Linked DNA regions of Solwaraspora sp. WMMD1047. The protein of the gene in region 1 interacts with the protein of each later gene in a pairwise test. Links are inferred from orthologs where the notes say so. Each region holds a gene or a part of one and is shown on either strand. Other genes may lie near its edges.

Region 1 (6,357 bases):
TCGATGGAGGGACGCAGGTCGAGCACCTCGAAGACCCGGTCGAAGGAGACCAGCGCGCTCATCACGTCGACCCGCACGTTCGACAGCGCGGTGAGCGGTCCGTAGAGCCGGGTCAGCAGCAGCGCCAGGGTGACCACGGTGCCGGCGCTGACCTGCCCGGTCACCGCCAGCCAGCCGCCGAGGCCGTAGGTGAGGGCCTGGGCCAGGGAGGCGACCAGCAGCATCGCCACGAAGAAGGTCCGGGAGTACATCGCCGACTGGATGCCGATGTCGCGGACCCGCTCGGCCCGCTGCTCGAACCGCCGCGCCTCGGCGTCGGGCCGGCCGAAGAGCTTGACCAGCAGCGCGCCGGCCACCCCGAACCGCTCGGTCATGGTGGCGTTCATCTTGGCGTCCAGGTCGTACGACTCGCGGGTGATCTCCGCCAACCGTTTGCCGACCCGCCGGGCCGGAATGATGAAGATCGGCAGGAGAACCAGGGAGAGCGCCGTGATCTGCCAGGAGAGGGTGAACATCACCGCCGCGGTGAGCACCAGCTGGATGACGTTGCTGACCACCCCGGACAGGGTCGAGGTGAAGGCCCGCTGGGCGCCCTGCACGTCGTTGTTCAACCGGCTGACCAGCGCACCGGTCTGGGTACGGGTGAAGAACTGGACCGGCATCCGCTGCACGTGGTCGTAGACCCGGGTCCGCAGGTCGAGGATGATCCCCTCCCCGATCCGGGCCGAGTACCAGCGCTGGACCAGGGAGAGCAGCGCGTCGGCGACGGCCAGGGCGGCGATGAACCAGGCGATCCGGACCACCGTGCCGCCCGCTCCCGGGCCGCCCCGGGTGATCGCGTTGATCACGTCGCCGGCGAGGACCGGCGTCGCCACGCCGATCACCGCGGCCAGCACCACGGTGAGCAGGAAGACCGCGATGTCGCGCCGGTACGGGCGGGCGAAACCCAGGATGCGCCGGCTGGTGCCGCTGCGGACCCGGTGCGAGCCGAGCTCGTCCTGGTTGCGCATGGCGCGCAGCATGCTCCAGCTGGCCATTCCGCCGCCGCCCATCGGGTTGGTCACCCGCCACCTCCATCGCGTCGCCGGACCGTCACCTGTTCATTCTCCGGACGCCTGTGACAACCAGCCGCTGGGCAGCCGAATCGAACGGGCGCGGAGCGCCGGGAGAGGCCCTCGGCGGGCACGACCGGAAAGACACCCGGCACAACCACCGGGAAAGCCCAGATCTTCCCCGCGGTCCTTACCGGGGGCGGCCGGGCTACTCGCCGAGACCCGCCAGATCGCGCAGCCGGCGGGTCTGCGCCTCCCGCTCGGCCCGCTGCTGCTCGGCACTCGATCGGCCGGCGGCGCCGGCCAGCAGTGCCTTGATCTCCACCACCGCGTCGCGGTTACCGGCGAGGACGGCCGCGACCAGATCGGCCACGGCGGCGTCCAGTTCGCCCGGCGCGACCACCGCGGTGGCCAGCCCGAGCCGGTACGCCTCGGCGGCGTCCAGCCGCCGGCCGGTGACGCAGATCTCCAGCGCCCGGGCGTAGCCGACCAGCTCCACGAGCCGACCGGTGCCGGCCAGGTCGGGCACCAGGCCCAGCGTCACCTCGGCCATCGACAGGGTGGCGGAGTCGGCCAGGACCCGCAGGTCACAGGCGAGCGCCAACTGGAACCCGGCGCCGATGGCATGGCCCTGCACGGCGGCGACCGAGATCAGGTCCGGCCGGTGCAGCCAGGTGAAGGCCGCCTGGAACTCGGCGATCCGGTCGGCGCACTCGGCCGGCGGCAACCGGGTCAGCTCGGCGACCGAGCCCGGGCCGGTGCCGGCCGCCACGGCTCGGTCGAGCCCGGCGGAGAAGGCCCGGCCCTCGCCGCGGACGACCACGACCCGCACGTCGCCGGGGAGGTCGCGGGCGAAGTCGCGCATCGCCAACCACATCTGGGGGGTCTGCGCGTTGAGCACGTCGGGCCGGCACAACGTCACTGTCGCGACCGGCCCGTCGCGATCCAACCGCACGCCGACGGGTTCGGTCACCACAGGTTCCGGCGGCGGGTGAGGGCGGAGCGACCTGATGAGCGGGTCACGCCTTCTTGCGGCGGCGGGCGCCACCGCGTTGACGCAACTGGACGCCGGACTCGGTGAGCACCCGGTGGATGAACCCGTACGAACGGCCGGTCGAGGCCGCCAGGGCACGGATGCTCTCGCCGGAGGTGTACCGCTTGACCAGGTCCTTGGCGAGCGTCTGGCGCTCGGCTCCGACGATCCGGCGACCCTTCTCAGTGCTGGTGGCTGTGCCGGTGGCTGCCATGTTGATTCCTCACGTCCCAGACTGTGCGGTTCGATACGGTCCCACCTATTAGACCGCCTCGAACGATCATGCGCTAGATATCAACTCATCGCCAACCGACACGCACAGCGCTGTCGACTTCCCGATCGAGTGATTGCGGAGAATCAGGCGAGCTCCACGAGTTCCAGCAGATCATCACTCCACGCGTCCTCGTCGCCGTCGGGCAGCAATATGGCGCGATCCGGCTTGAGGGCCAGCACCGCGCCGGGATCGTGGGTGACCAGGACGATCGCGCCGGGGTACCGGGCGATCGCGTCCAGGACCTGCTCACGACTGACCGGATCCAGGTTGTTGGTCGGCTCGTCGAGCAGCAGGACGTTGGCACCGGAACAGACCAGGGTGGCAAGTGCCAGTCGGGTCTTCTCGCCACCGGAGAGCACCCCGGCCGGCTTGTCGACATCGTCACCGGAGAACAGAAAGGCGCCCAGAATTCGGCGCAGTTCAGTATCCGACTGCTCAATTGCGGCGCTGCGCATGTGGTCGAGGACGCTACGATCCACATCCAGCGTCTCGTGCTCCTGCGCGTAGTAACCCAGCCGCAGCCCATGGCCCGGACGGACCTCGCCGGTGTCCGGCGGTAGTAGACCACCGAGAATGCGCAGCAACGTGGTCTTGCCGGCCCCGTTGAGGCCGAGAATCGCCACTCGGGAGCCGCGATCCACCGCGACGTTGACGTCGGTGAAGATCTCCAGCGACCCGTACGACTTGGAGAGCCCGTCGGCGGTCAGCGGGGTCTTGCCGCACGGTGCCGGGCTCGGGAACCGCACCTTGGCGACCTTGTCCGCGACCCGGGTCTCGTCCAACCCGGACAGCAGCCGCTCGGCCCGGCGGGCCATGTTCTGCGCCGCGACCGTCTTGGTCGCCTTGGCCCGCATCTTGTCCGCCTGGGTTAGCAGCGCGCCGGCCTTCTTCTCGGCGTTGGCCCGTTCCCGGCGCCGCCGCCGCTCGTCGGTCTCCCGCTGCTCCTGGTACGCCTTCCAGCCGACGTTGTAGACGTCGACCACCGACCGGGTGGCGTCCAGGAACCAGACCTTGTTGACCACGGCCTCCAGCAGGGCCGCGTCGTGGCTGATCACGATGAGCCCGCCCTTGTGCCCGGCGAGGAACCCGCGTAGCCAGGTGATCGAGTCGGCGTCCAGGTGGTTCGTCGGCTCGTCCAGCAGCAGCGTCCCGCCGCCGCCCTCGGCGGCGTCCCGGAACAGGATCCGGGCCAGCTCGATCCGGCGGCGCTGGCCGCCGGAGAGGGTGCCGATGGTCTGGGTGAGCACCCGGTCCGGCAGCCCGAGGTTGGCGCAGATCCGGGCCGCCTCGGCCTCGGCCGCGTAGCCGCCCAGCGAGGCGAACTGGTCCTCCAGGGCGCCGTAGCGGCGGACCAGCCGGTCGTCGCCGCTCTCGCTGGCCAGCCGCTCCTCGATCTCCTTCATCTGCGCCATCAGCCGGTCCAGGCCGCGGGCCGAGAGCACCCGGTCCCGGGCGGTGGTGCCCAGGTCTCCGGTCCGGGGGTCCTGCGGCAGGTAGCCCACGGCGCTGCGGCGCTCGATCTGCCCCGCGTAGGGCTGGCCCTCGCCGGCCAGCACCTTGAGCGTGGTGGTCTTGCCGGCCCCGTTGCGACCGACCAGCCCGATCCGGTCGCCGGGCTGCACCCGCAGGGTGGTGTCGGACAGCAGGATCCGGGCGCCGGCGCGCAGTTCCAGGCCGGTTGCGGTGATCATCTCGTGGGACTCGCTCTCGGGGTCGAAGGCTGACTCAGGGCACACGGAACGGCCGGCGGGCTCGGGGCCCGTCGGCGCGGGGCGGTTCAGCCTTCGCAGCGCAGCACGCCGACAAGTGTACCGGGCGGGGCGGGACCGGCCGGCACGGATTACCAATCAAGATCATCGGGTATCGACTGGCCGTCACCAGACAGGAACTGGCCGCCGGAGAACCGGCCCGCTGACCGATCGGGGTCGTGATGGAGCTCAACGAGAACGCGCGCATCGACACCAGTCAGATTTCCGACCGTCGCGGCTCGGGCGGTGGCGGCCTGGGCGGGCTGCCGATCCCGGGCGGTGGCGGCGGCCTGGCGGGGATCATCGTCACGCTGCTGGCGCTGCTGGTCGGCGGTGGGTTCGGTCTCAACGCGATGACCGGCGGCGGGTCGGAGCAGGGTGACAACGCGGCGCTGGAGCAGCGCTGCGCGGCCGACGACGCGCTCAGCCAGCTCGACTGCCGCAACACGCTCTACGTCAACTCCATCCAGGCCTGGTGGCGGACCGCGCTGCCGGAGCACTTCGGCGAGCAGTACCAGCAGACCGATACGGTCTTCTTCGAGCAGGCGGTCAGCACCGGCTGCGGGCAGGCCGACTCCGGCGTCGGTCCGTTCTACTGCCCGGCCGACCGGCAGGTCTACATCGACCTCTCCTTCTACCAGGTGCTGGCTGACCAGCTCGGCGCCAGCGGGGAATTCGCCCAGCCGTACGTGCTGGCCCACGAGTACGGCCACCACGTGCAGACCCTGCTCGGCACCGAGGCGCAGGTCCGCCGGCAGCAGGAGCGCGACCCGGGCGCCGCCAACGAGCTGTCGGTGATGATGGAGCTGCAGGCCGACTGCTACGCGGGCGCGTGGGCGAAGAACGCCACCGGCACCGCCGACGAGGCCGGCCAGAAGATCTTCACCAGCATCACCGAGCAGGACATCCGGGAGGGGCTGGACACCGCCGCCGCGATCGGCGACGACACCATCCAGGAACGCTCGGGTGGCCAGATCGACGAATCGAAGTTCACCCACGGCAGCGCCGAGCAGCGGCAGGAGTGGTTCAAGCGGGGTTACGACGGCGGCGACCCGACCGCCTGCGACACCTTCGGCTCCGCGCTCTGACGGCGGCAGCGCAGCACCCCGGCACCTCAGCACCCCAGCAGCGGCTCAGCGACCCGGTTCCGGCCCAGCCGGAGCCGGGTCGCCGCTATCCGTTGGCCGCAGGGCCGCCGGCGGATCGAGACAGCTGAGTCTTTCCATGTCCGGTGGCCGGCGGTTACCATCCAGTATCCGAATACTCCTCATGTAATCGGATGCCCGCCGATCTCCACCGCCCCCGGAGGATCGCCATGGCCCACCCCCGCATCGCCGGCCTCTGCGTGGCCGCCCTCCTGATCGGCTCCCCCGCCGTCGTCGCCGGACCAGCCGCCGCCGCGCCGCAGCCGGCGACCCCGGCCGGCCCGGCGGCGGCACCGGCCGTGAACGCCCTCACCCCGAGTGCCTTCGCCGCGAACGACTACTGCCTGGGCGAGTGCTCGGACATCCTGCCGCCCGGCCAGAACGGCAACGCCACCCTGGTCGAGGTCCTCGCCAACCAGGCGTTCGGCACCCTGCCCCGGCACTCCGGCGACCAGCTCGGCCGCTACGCCGACCTCGTCTACGGCTACGCCGGCCTGCGCCCCGACCAGCTCGACACGTTCTTCAACGACGCCTCCTTCGGGGTGTTGCCCGGCCAGGCCGAGCGCGACTACTCGCCCCGGTCGGACGTGCGGATCGTGCGGGACCGGGCCACCGGGACACCGCACATCACCGGCACCACCCGGGCCGGCACCATGTACGGGGCCGGCTACGCCGGCGCCGAGGACCGGCTGTTCACGATGGACCTGCTGCGGCACGTCGGCCGGGGCACGCTCACCCCGTTCGCCGGCGGAGCGCCCGGCAACCGGGCGCTGGAGCAGAGCGTCTGGCGGACCTCGCCGTACACCGAGGCCGACCTGCAGGCCCAGGTGGCGGCGCTGCGCGACCAGGGGGCGCGCGGCCAGCAGCTCTACGCCGACGTGCAGGAGTACATCGCCGGCGTCAACGCCTACATCCGCACCTGCATGGCGAACCGGAACTGCCCCGGCGAGTACGTGCTGACCGGTCACCTGGACGCGATCACGAACGCCGGCGGGCCGGAGGAGTTCCAGCTGACCGACCTGATCGCCATCGCCGGCGTGGTCGGTGGCCTGTTCGGCGGCGGGGGCGGCACCGAGATGCAGTCCGCGCTGGTGCGGATCGCCGC
Region 2 (7,832 bases), 1.4 Mb from region 1 along the record:
GGCTGGTCGGTGATCGCGCCCGACCTACCGGGGCCGGCGGCCGGGGACCATCCGGAGCCGGCCGGCAACCGGCCGTACGTGTTGGGGCGGATCGCCGCGGTGGTGACCGCGCTGCCGACGCCCGGTGACCGCTGCGTCGTCCTCGGCGCCGCCGTCCGCGCCGAGGGGCGCAAGGCGCTGGTCCACTCCACGCTCTACGGCCCGGACGGCGCCCTACTGGCGTACGCGCGGGCCACCTGGATCGCAACCCGGGCGTGATGGCGGATACTGACCCGGATTGACTCGCACCGTGGCAAGCCGCCACGCTGTGCGGCGCGCGCCGGCCTGGCCGCGCACCCACGGGAGGAGAGACATGTCCGACGGGCAGCGGAGCCCCACGGTCGGGACCGGCAGGATCGAGGTGTCCGGCCTGACCAAGCAGTACGGCAAGATGCGCGCGGTCGACAATCTGTCGTTCAGCGTCGAGCCGGGCCGGGTGACCGGCTTCCTCGGGCCGAACGGCGCGGGCAAGACCACCACGCTGCGGATGTTGCTGAACCTGGTCACGCCGACCGCCGGTGGCGCCACGATCAGCGGTCAGCGCTACGCCGACCTGCCGGAGCCGGCGAAACACGTCGGTGCGGTGCTGGAGGCGTCCAGCGCCCACAAGGGGCGGACCGGGGTCAACCACCTGCGGGTGATCTGCGCGGCTGCCGGTCTGCCGAAGTCCCGGGCCGACGAGGCGCTGGCCATGGTCGGTCTGACCCCGGCGGCGAAGCGCAAGTTCAAGGGTTACTCGCTGGGCATGAAGCAGCGGCTCGGCATCGCCGCCGCCATGCTCGGCGATCCGAAGGTGCTGCTGCTCGACGAGCCGGCCAACGGTTTGGACCCGGAGGGCATCCGGTGGATGCGCGGGTTCCTCAAGACGCTCGCCGCCGAGGGCCGCACGGTGCTGGTCTCCAGCCACCTGCTGTCGGAGATGCAGCTGCTCGCCGACGACGTGGTGATCATCGCGGCCGGCAAGCTGATCCGGCAGGGGCCGGTGGCCGAGGTGATGGGCTCGATGACGCACGGCGCCCAGATCCGGGTACGCACCCCCGACGCGGAGAAGCTGACCACCGCGTTGGGCCAGCAGAATGCCACGGTGACCCGGGGCCAGGACGGCGAGCTGCTGGTTGCCGGGGTGGACGCGCCGACCGTCGGGCGGACCGCGTTGGCGGCCGGGGTGGAGCTGCACGAGCTGACCGCGGAGCGCCCCGACCTGGAACGGGTCTTCCTCGAACTGACCTCCGGAAAGGCGGGAATCCGATGAGACTGATCCGCTCCGAGCTGGTCAAGATCCGTACCACGAACACCTGGTGGCTCTTTGCCGGCGGCGCCTTCCTGATGCTGGTGCTGGCGTTCCTCTACAACATGCTCTTCGCCAACTTCGCCCTGGACAACCCCGACACCAGCACCGAGGGGCTCTCGCCGGAGCAGGCGGAGCAGGTGGTGGCCCAGTCCGATGTCGTCTTCCAGGCGGCGAACCTCTACACCTCGGGCCAGTTCTTCGGCCTGCTCTTCGTGATGCTGCTCGGCATCATCCTGGTGACGAACGAGTTCTATCACCAGACCGCGACCACGACCTTCCTGACCGCGCCGCACCGTACCGCGGTGGTGTTGGCCAAGCTGGTGGTGGCGACCCTGCTCGGGGCGGCGTTCTGGCTGGTCACGACCGCGTTGACCATCCCGGCGACGATGGTCTTCCTGGCCAGCAAGGGGGTGGACAACCACTTCGGCGACTGGCCGATCACCCGCGCGCTGCTGCTCAACCTGCTCGCGTACACGCTGTGGGGCATTTTCGGGGTGGGCTTCGGGGTGCTGATCCGCAGCCAGATCGGTGCCACCATCACGGCGGTGGTGCTCTACCTGCTCGGTACCACGGCGGCGGGCATCCTCTTCGCGGTGCTGCAGGACCGGTTCGACGCGGAGTGGATCGGCGAGTTGCAGGTGCTCGTCCCGTCGATCGCCTCGTCGCTGATGATCAGTGGGACGGAGCTACCCGGCAGTCCACCACAGTGGGTGGGCGCGGTGGTGCTGATCGGCTACGCCCTGGTGACGGGCACGGTCGGCTCACTGATCATGCGGACTCGGGACATTTCATGACAGAAACCTCAAGATGCCATTCTGAAGTGTGAAACCGGACACGGGCCGGACGTGGCAATGCCGACCGTCATCGCACGGCGTAGCCTTGATCCCGACTCCTGAACCGGCCTTCAGTGGCGGTGGAGCCCGCGCGCGTGGCAACCGCGTGCGACCGAACCAAGCGCGCGACGGACGAACCGCGCGAAGACGAACGACCCGCGTGAAAGAGGCGATTACCGGCCGTGTCAACCCAGCAGACGTCGCAGGAGAACCCACTGGCGGGTTTCGGCCCGAACGAGTGGATCGTCGAGGAGATGTACCAGCGCTACCTCGCCGACCCGAACAGCGTTGACTCGGCCTGGCACGACTTCTTCGCCGACTACCGCCCGCCCGGCGACGGCACCGCACCGGCGACGTCCGGGGCGAGCGGCGCGGACCGGTCGGCGGGCGGCAAGGACGCGGCCGCCGGCACCGCGGGAAAGACAGGCGACGGCGGCGGGCGCGGCACCGGTCGACAGACCGGCACCGCGCCGGCCGCCGACGGCCGGCAGACCACCGGTACGGCGAAGCAGGGTGCCGCCGCCAAGTCGGGCGGACCAGCCGCCAAATCAGCCACCGCCCCGGCCGGCAAGCCCGCGGAGAAGTCCGCAGGCGCACCGGCGCAGAAGTCCACGACGACCGGCGGCAAGGCCACCGCCGGCCAGGCCGCCCCGGCCAAGTCGACCGCGGCCAAGCCCGCAACCGGCAAGGCCGCCGACGACGCGGGCGCCGGCGCCGCCGCGACCACCCCGCTGCGCGGCGTGGCGGCCCGGATCGTCCAGAACATGGACGCCTCGCTCGCCGTACCGACCGCCACCAGCGTGCGGGCGGTGCCGGCGAAGCTGCTCGTCGACAACCGCATCGTGATCAACAACCACCTGGCCCGGGGGCGGGGCGGCAAGGTCAGCTTCACCCACCTGATCGGCTTCGCCCTGGTCCGCGCCCTCGCCGAGCGCCCGGAGATGAACAACTCCTACACGTCGGTGGACGGCAAGCCGGCCGTGGTCAAGCCGGAGCACGTCAACCTGGGCATCGCCATCGACCTGGTGAAGCCGGACGGTTCGCGCAACCTGGTGGTGCCCTCCATCAAGGGCTGCGAGCAGATGGACTTCCGCCAGTTCTGGCAGGCGTACGAGGACGTGGTCCGGCGGGCCCGGCGCAACGAGCTGACCATGGAGGACTACGGGGGCACCACGATCTCGCTCACCAATCCGGGCGGCATCGGCACGGTGCACTCGCAGCCCCGGCTGATGGTCGGGCAGGGCACCATCGTCGGCGTCGGCGCGATGGAATACCCGGCGCACTACGCCGGGATGTCCGAGGAGACCCTCGCCGAGCTCGCCGTCAGCAAGATCATCACGCTGACCAGCACCTACGACCACCGGATCATCCAGGGCGCGCAGTCCGGCGAGTTCCTCAAGAGCATCCACGAGCTGGTCCTCGGCGAGCACGGCTTCTACGACCAGATCTTCACCTCGCTGCGGATCCCGTACGAGCCGGTGCGCTGGATGCGCGACGTGGCGGTCAGCTCCGAGGGGCAGATCAACAAGACCGCCCGGGTGCACGAGCTGATCCACGCGTACCGGGTCCGGGGTCACCTGATGGCCGACACCGACCCGCTGGAATTCAAGATCCGCAAGCACCCGGACCTGGACGTTCTCCAGCACGGGCTGACCCTGTGGGACCTGGACCGCAACTTCCCGGTGGGCGGCTTCGCCGGCAAGCAGCGGATGAAGCTGCGCGACATCCTCGGGGTGCTGCGGGATTCGTACTGCCGCCGGGTCGGCGTGGAGTACATGCACATCCAGGACCCCGAGGAGCGCCGCTGGATCCAGGAGCGGATCGAGCTGCGGTACGAGAAGCCCTCGGCGGACGAGCAGAAGCACGTGCTCAACCGGTTGAACGCCGCCGAGGCGTTCGAGACCTTCCTGCAGACCAAGTACGTCGGCCAGAAGCGCTTCTCGCTGGAGGGTGGCGAGTCGCTGATTCCGCTGCTCGGCGAGGTGCTGGAAGCCTCGGCCGAGGCCGATCTCGACGAGGTCGTGATCGGGATGGCGCACCGGGGTCGGCTCAACGTGCTGGCCAACATCGTCGGCAAGCCGTACGAGAAGATCTTCTCCGAGTTCGAGGGGCACCTGGACCCACGCTCGACGCAGGGCTCCGGCGACGTGAAGTACCACCTCGGTCAGGCCGGCAAGTTCACCACCCCGGACGGGGAGCACTCGATCAAGGTCTCGGTGACGGCGAACCCGTCGCACCTGGAGGCGGTCGACCCGGTGCTGGAGGGCATCGTCCGGGCCAAGCAGGACCGGATCGACCTCAAGCTGGAGGGCTACACGGTGCTGCCGCTCGCCGTGCACGGCGACGCCGCGTTCGCCGGCCAGGGCGTGGTGGCCGAGACGCTCAACCTCTCGCAGCTGCGCGGCTACCGCACCGGCGGCACGGTGCACGTGGTGGTCAACAACCAGGTCGGCTTCACCACCGCCCCGGAGTACTCCCGCTCCAGCCTCTACAGCACCGACGTGGCCCGGATGATCCAGGCGCCGATCTTCCACGTCAACGGCGACGACCCGGAGGCGGTCGTGCGGGTCGCCCGGTTGGCCTTCGAGTACCGCCAGGCGTTCAACAAGGACGTCGTGATCGACATGGTCTGCTACCGCCGGCGCGGGCACAACGAGGGCGACGACCCGTCGATGTCCAACCCGCAGATGTACAAGATCATCGACTCGAAGCGGTCGGTCCGCAAGCTCTACACCGAGGAGCTGATCGGTCGGGGCGACATCACCCTGGAGGACGCCGAGGAGCTGCTCCGCGACTTCCAGGCGCAGCTGGAGCGGGTCTTCAAGGCCACCCGGGACGCGGCCGCCGTGCCGCCCCGGCAGCTCACCCGCCCGCCCCGGCAGCAGGAGAACGAGCCGGAGGTGACCACCGCCGTGGACGCCTCCGTGCTGCGCGCGGTGGGCGAGGCGCACCTGGCGCTGCCCGAGGGTTTCACCCCGCACAAGCGGATCCAGCAACTGCTGGAGCGGCGGGCGAAGATGGCCACCGAGGGCGGCATCGACTGGGGCTTCGGCGAGATCATCGCGTTCGGTTCGCTGCTGCACGACGGGGTGACGGTCCGGCTGGCCGGCCAGGACTCCCGGCGCGGCACCTTCGTCCAGCGGCACGCCGTGATCGTCGACGGCCGGACCGGCACCGAGCACCTGCCGCTGTCGGCGCTCACCAGTGAGCAGGCCCGGTTCTTCGTGCACGACTCGCTGCTGTCCGAGTACGCGGCGATGGGCTTCGAGTACGGCTACTCGGTGGAGAACACCGAGGCGCTGGTGCTCTGGGAGGCGCAGTTCGGCGACTTCGGCAACGGCGCGCAGACCGTGGTGGACGAGTTCGTCTCCTCCGGCGAGGTCAAGTGGGCGCAGCGTTCCTCGCTGACCCTGCTGCTGCCGCACGGCCACGAGGGGCAGGGGCCGGACCACACCTCCGGCCGCCCGGAGCGGTTCCTGCAGATGTGCGCCGAGGACAACATGCGGGTGGCGATCCCGACCACCCCGGCGAACTACTTCCACCTGCTTCGCCGGCAGGCGCTGTCGGAGAAGCGCAAGCCGCTGGTGGTCTTCACCCCAAAGTCGCTGCTGCGGCACAAGCTCTGCGTCTCCGGCGTGCAGGACTTCACCACCGGCACCTTCCAGCCCGTCCTGCCGGACAGCGAGAGCCCGAACCCGGAGTCGGTGAAGCGGGTCCTGCTCTGCACCGGCAAGATCTACTACGACCTGCTGCAGGCCCGTAGGGATCGCGGCATCACCGACACCGCGCTGCTGCGGATGGAGCAGCTCTACCCGCTGCCGGTGGAGGAGGTGCGGGCGGCGCTTGCCGGCTACCCGAACGCCGAGGACTTCGTCTGGGTGCAGGAGGAGCCGGCCAACCAGGGTGCCTGGTCGTTCATCGCGCTCAACCTGCTGGAGCACCTGGAAGGGCTGCGACTGCGCCGGATCTCCCGGCCGGCCGCCGCCGCCCCGGCGGTCGGCTCGATGAAGCTGCACGAGAACGAGCAGACCGACCTGCTCGCGGCCGTCCTCCCCCAGCCCTGACCGGACACTTGGAGGAACGGGTGTACTTCACCGACCGGGGCATCGAGGAGCTGGTCGAACGCCGGGGCGACGAGAGCGTCACCCTGGAGTGGCTGGGTGAGCGGTTGCGCGACTTCGTCGACCTCAACCCCGAGTTCGAGACGCCCGTCGAGCGGCTCGCCACCTGGCTGGCCCGCCTCGACGACCCCGACGACGAGTGAGGACCGGTCGGGACCAACGGCCCTCCGTCCGGTCCCTCCGGTTCGATAGGTTGTGGGCGTGGCCGCGCGCAGTGTCTTCATCGCAAGTCTGGGCCCCGGCGGCGGCAAGTCGACGATCGCGCTCGGCCTGGCCGAGCTGCTTTCCCGGCAGGTCGGCCGGATCGCCGCCTTCCGGCCGCTGGTGCCGACCACCGGTCCGGATCCGATTCTCGCGCTGCTGCACGACCGCTACCGCGTCGAACTCCCGCTGGCCGAGCTCTCCGGCGCCGGCTACCCGGAGGCCGCCGCGCTCGTCGGTGACGGGCGCCGGGAGGAGCTGATCTCGCGGATCGTCGAGCGGTACCGCTCGGTGGAGCGCCGCTGCCCCGCCGTGGTGGTGATCGGCAGCGACTTCGACGACGCCGAGGAGAACGCCGGCGGGATGTCCCGGGAGCTGGCCTTCAACGCCCGGCTGGCGACCGAGTTCGGCAGCGTGGTGGTGGCCGTCATCGACGGGTTCGAGCAGGACGAGAAGGCGATCGCCGGGGCCGCCCGGGGGGCGTACCACGAACTGACCGACCTCGGCGCGACCGTGCTCGCGGTGATCGCCAACCGGGTGCCGCACGAGATGACGCTGCCGGAACTGCCGGTCCCGGCGTACGCGATTCCGGAGGTGCCGACCGTGTCGGCGCCGACGGTGGCCGAGGTCGCCGCGGCGCTCGGCGCCACCCGGCTGGCCGGCGACGACTCCGCGCTGGACCGCGACGTGCTCGACTACGTGGTCGGGGCCGCCCACGTGCCGACGCTGCTGGACCATCTCACCGACGGCTGCCTGGTGATCACCCCCGGCGACCGGGCCGATCTGCTGCTGGCCGCCAGCGCGGCGCACGTGGCCGGCCAGGTCTCGGTCGCCGGGCTGGTATTGACCCTCGGTGAACGCCCGGACGAGCGGGTGATGCGGCTGCTGGAGCGGCTGCACAGCGGGTTGGCGGTGCTCTGCGTGCCGACCGACAGCTACCACACGGTGGCCGCCTCCAGCCGGATCGAGGGGCGGCCCAGCAGCGCCAGCCCGCGCAAGGTGGAGGCCGCCCTCGGGGCTTTCGAGTCCACGGTGGACACCGCAGAGCTCTCCCGCCGGCTGCGGGTCACCCGGTCGGTCCGGGTCACCCCGCTGATGTTCGAGTACGACCTGATCGACCGCGCCCGCGCCCAGCGCCGGCACCTGGTGCTGCCCGAGGGGCCGGCGGAGCGGATCCTGCGCGCCACCGAGATCCTGCTGCGCCGGGGCGTCGCCGAGCTGACCCTGCTCGGCGACCCGGCCGAGATCGGCCGCAAGGCCCGCGAGCTGGGGGTGGACGTCGAGGGCGCCACCATCGTCGATCCGGCCGACAGCCCGTGGCGGGAGGAGTTCGCGGTCGAGTACGCC

Evidence for each region.
Region 2: the proteins of O7627_RS21705 (region 1) and O7627_RS28060 interact in binary tests that used the Escherichia coli proteins (3 or more experiments, as listed by UniProt). The link is inferred for Solwaraspora sp. WMMD1047 from one-to-one orthologs.

The regions. Positions count from the first base shown.
Region 1 is NZ_JARUBL010000001.1:4,781,322-4,787,678, forward strand. Bases 1,747-4,743 are described here. They hold O7627_RS21705 (ABC-F family ATP-binding cassette domain-containing protein), read right to left. Parts: upstream 4,051-4,743; coding sequence 2,443-4,050; downstream 1,747-2,442. Other genes in these bases: O7627_RS21695 (enoyl-CoA hydratase/isomerase family protein), read right to left, coding at 1,747-2,028; O7627_RS21700 (helix-turn-helix domain-containing protein), read right to left, coding at 2,072-2,299; O7627_RS21710 (neutral zinc metallopeptidase), read left to right, coding at 4,290-4,743. In the rest of the region: O7627_RS21690 (ABC transporter ATP-binding protein), read right to left, coding at 1-1,052; more of O7627_RS21695, read right to left, coding at 1,261-1,746; more of O7627_RS21710, read left to right, coding at 4,744-5,195; O7627_RS21715 (penicillin acylase family protein), read left to right, coding at 5,423-6,357. UniProt on the Escherichia coli protein: Genetic data indicate it may be involved in ribosome assembly or function.
Region 2 is NZ_JARUBL010000001.1:6,142,066-6,149,897, forward strand. What follows is about bases 1,956-6,427. They hold O7627_RS28060 (multifunctional oxoglutarate decarboxylase/oxoglutarate dehydrogenase thiamine pyrophosphate-binding subunit/dihydrolipoyllysine-residue succinyltransferase subunit), read left to right. Parts: upstream 1,956-2,345; coding sequence 2,346-6,227; downstream 6,228-6,427. Other genes in these bases: O7627_RS28055 (ABC transporter permease), read left to right, coding at 1,956-2,124; O7627_RS28065 (DUF6104 family protein), read left to right, coding at 6,248-6,427. Outside these bases: O7627_RS28045 (hypothetical protein), read left to right, coding at 1-258; O7627_RS28050 (ATP-binding cassette domain-containing protein), read left to right, coding at 353-1,291; more of O7627_RS28055, read left to right, coding at 1,288-1,955; pta (phosphate acetyltransferase), read left to right, coding at 6,480-7,832. UniProt on the Escherichia coli protein: E1 component of the 2-oxoglutarate dehydrogenase (OGDH) complex which catalyzes the decarboxylation of 2-oxoglutarate, the first step in the conversion of 2-oxoglutarate to succinyl-CoA and CO(2).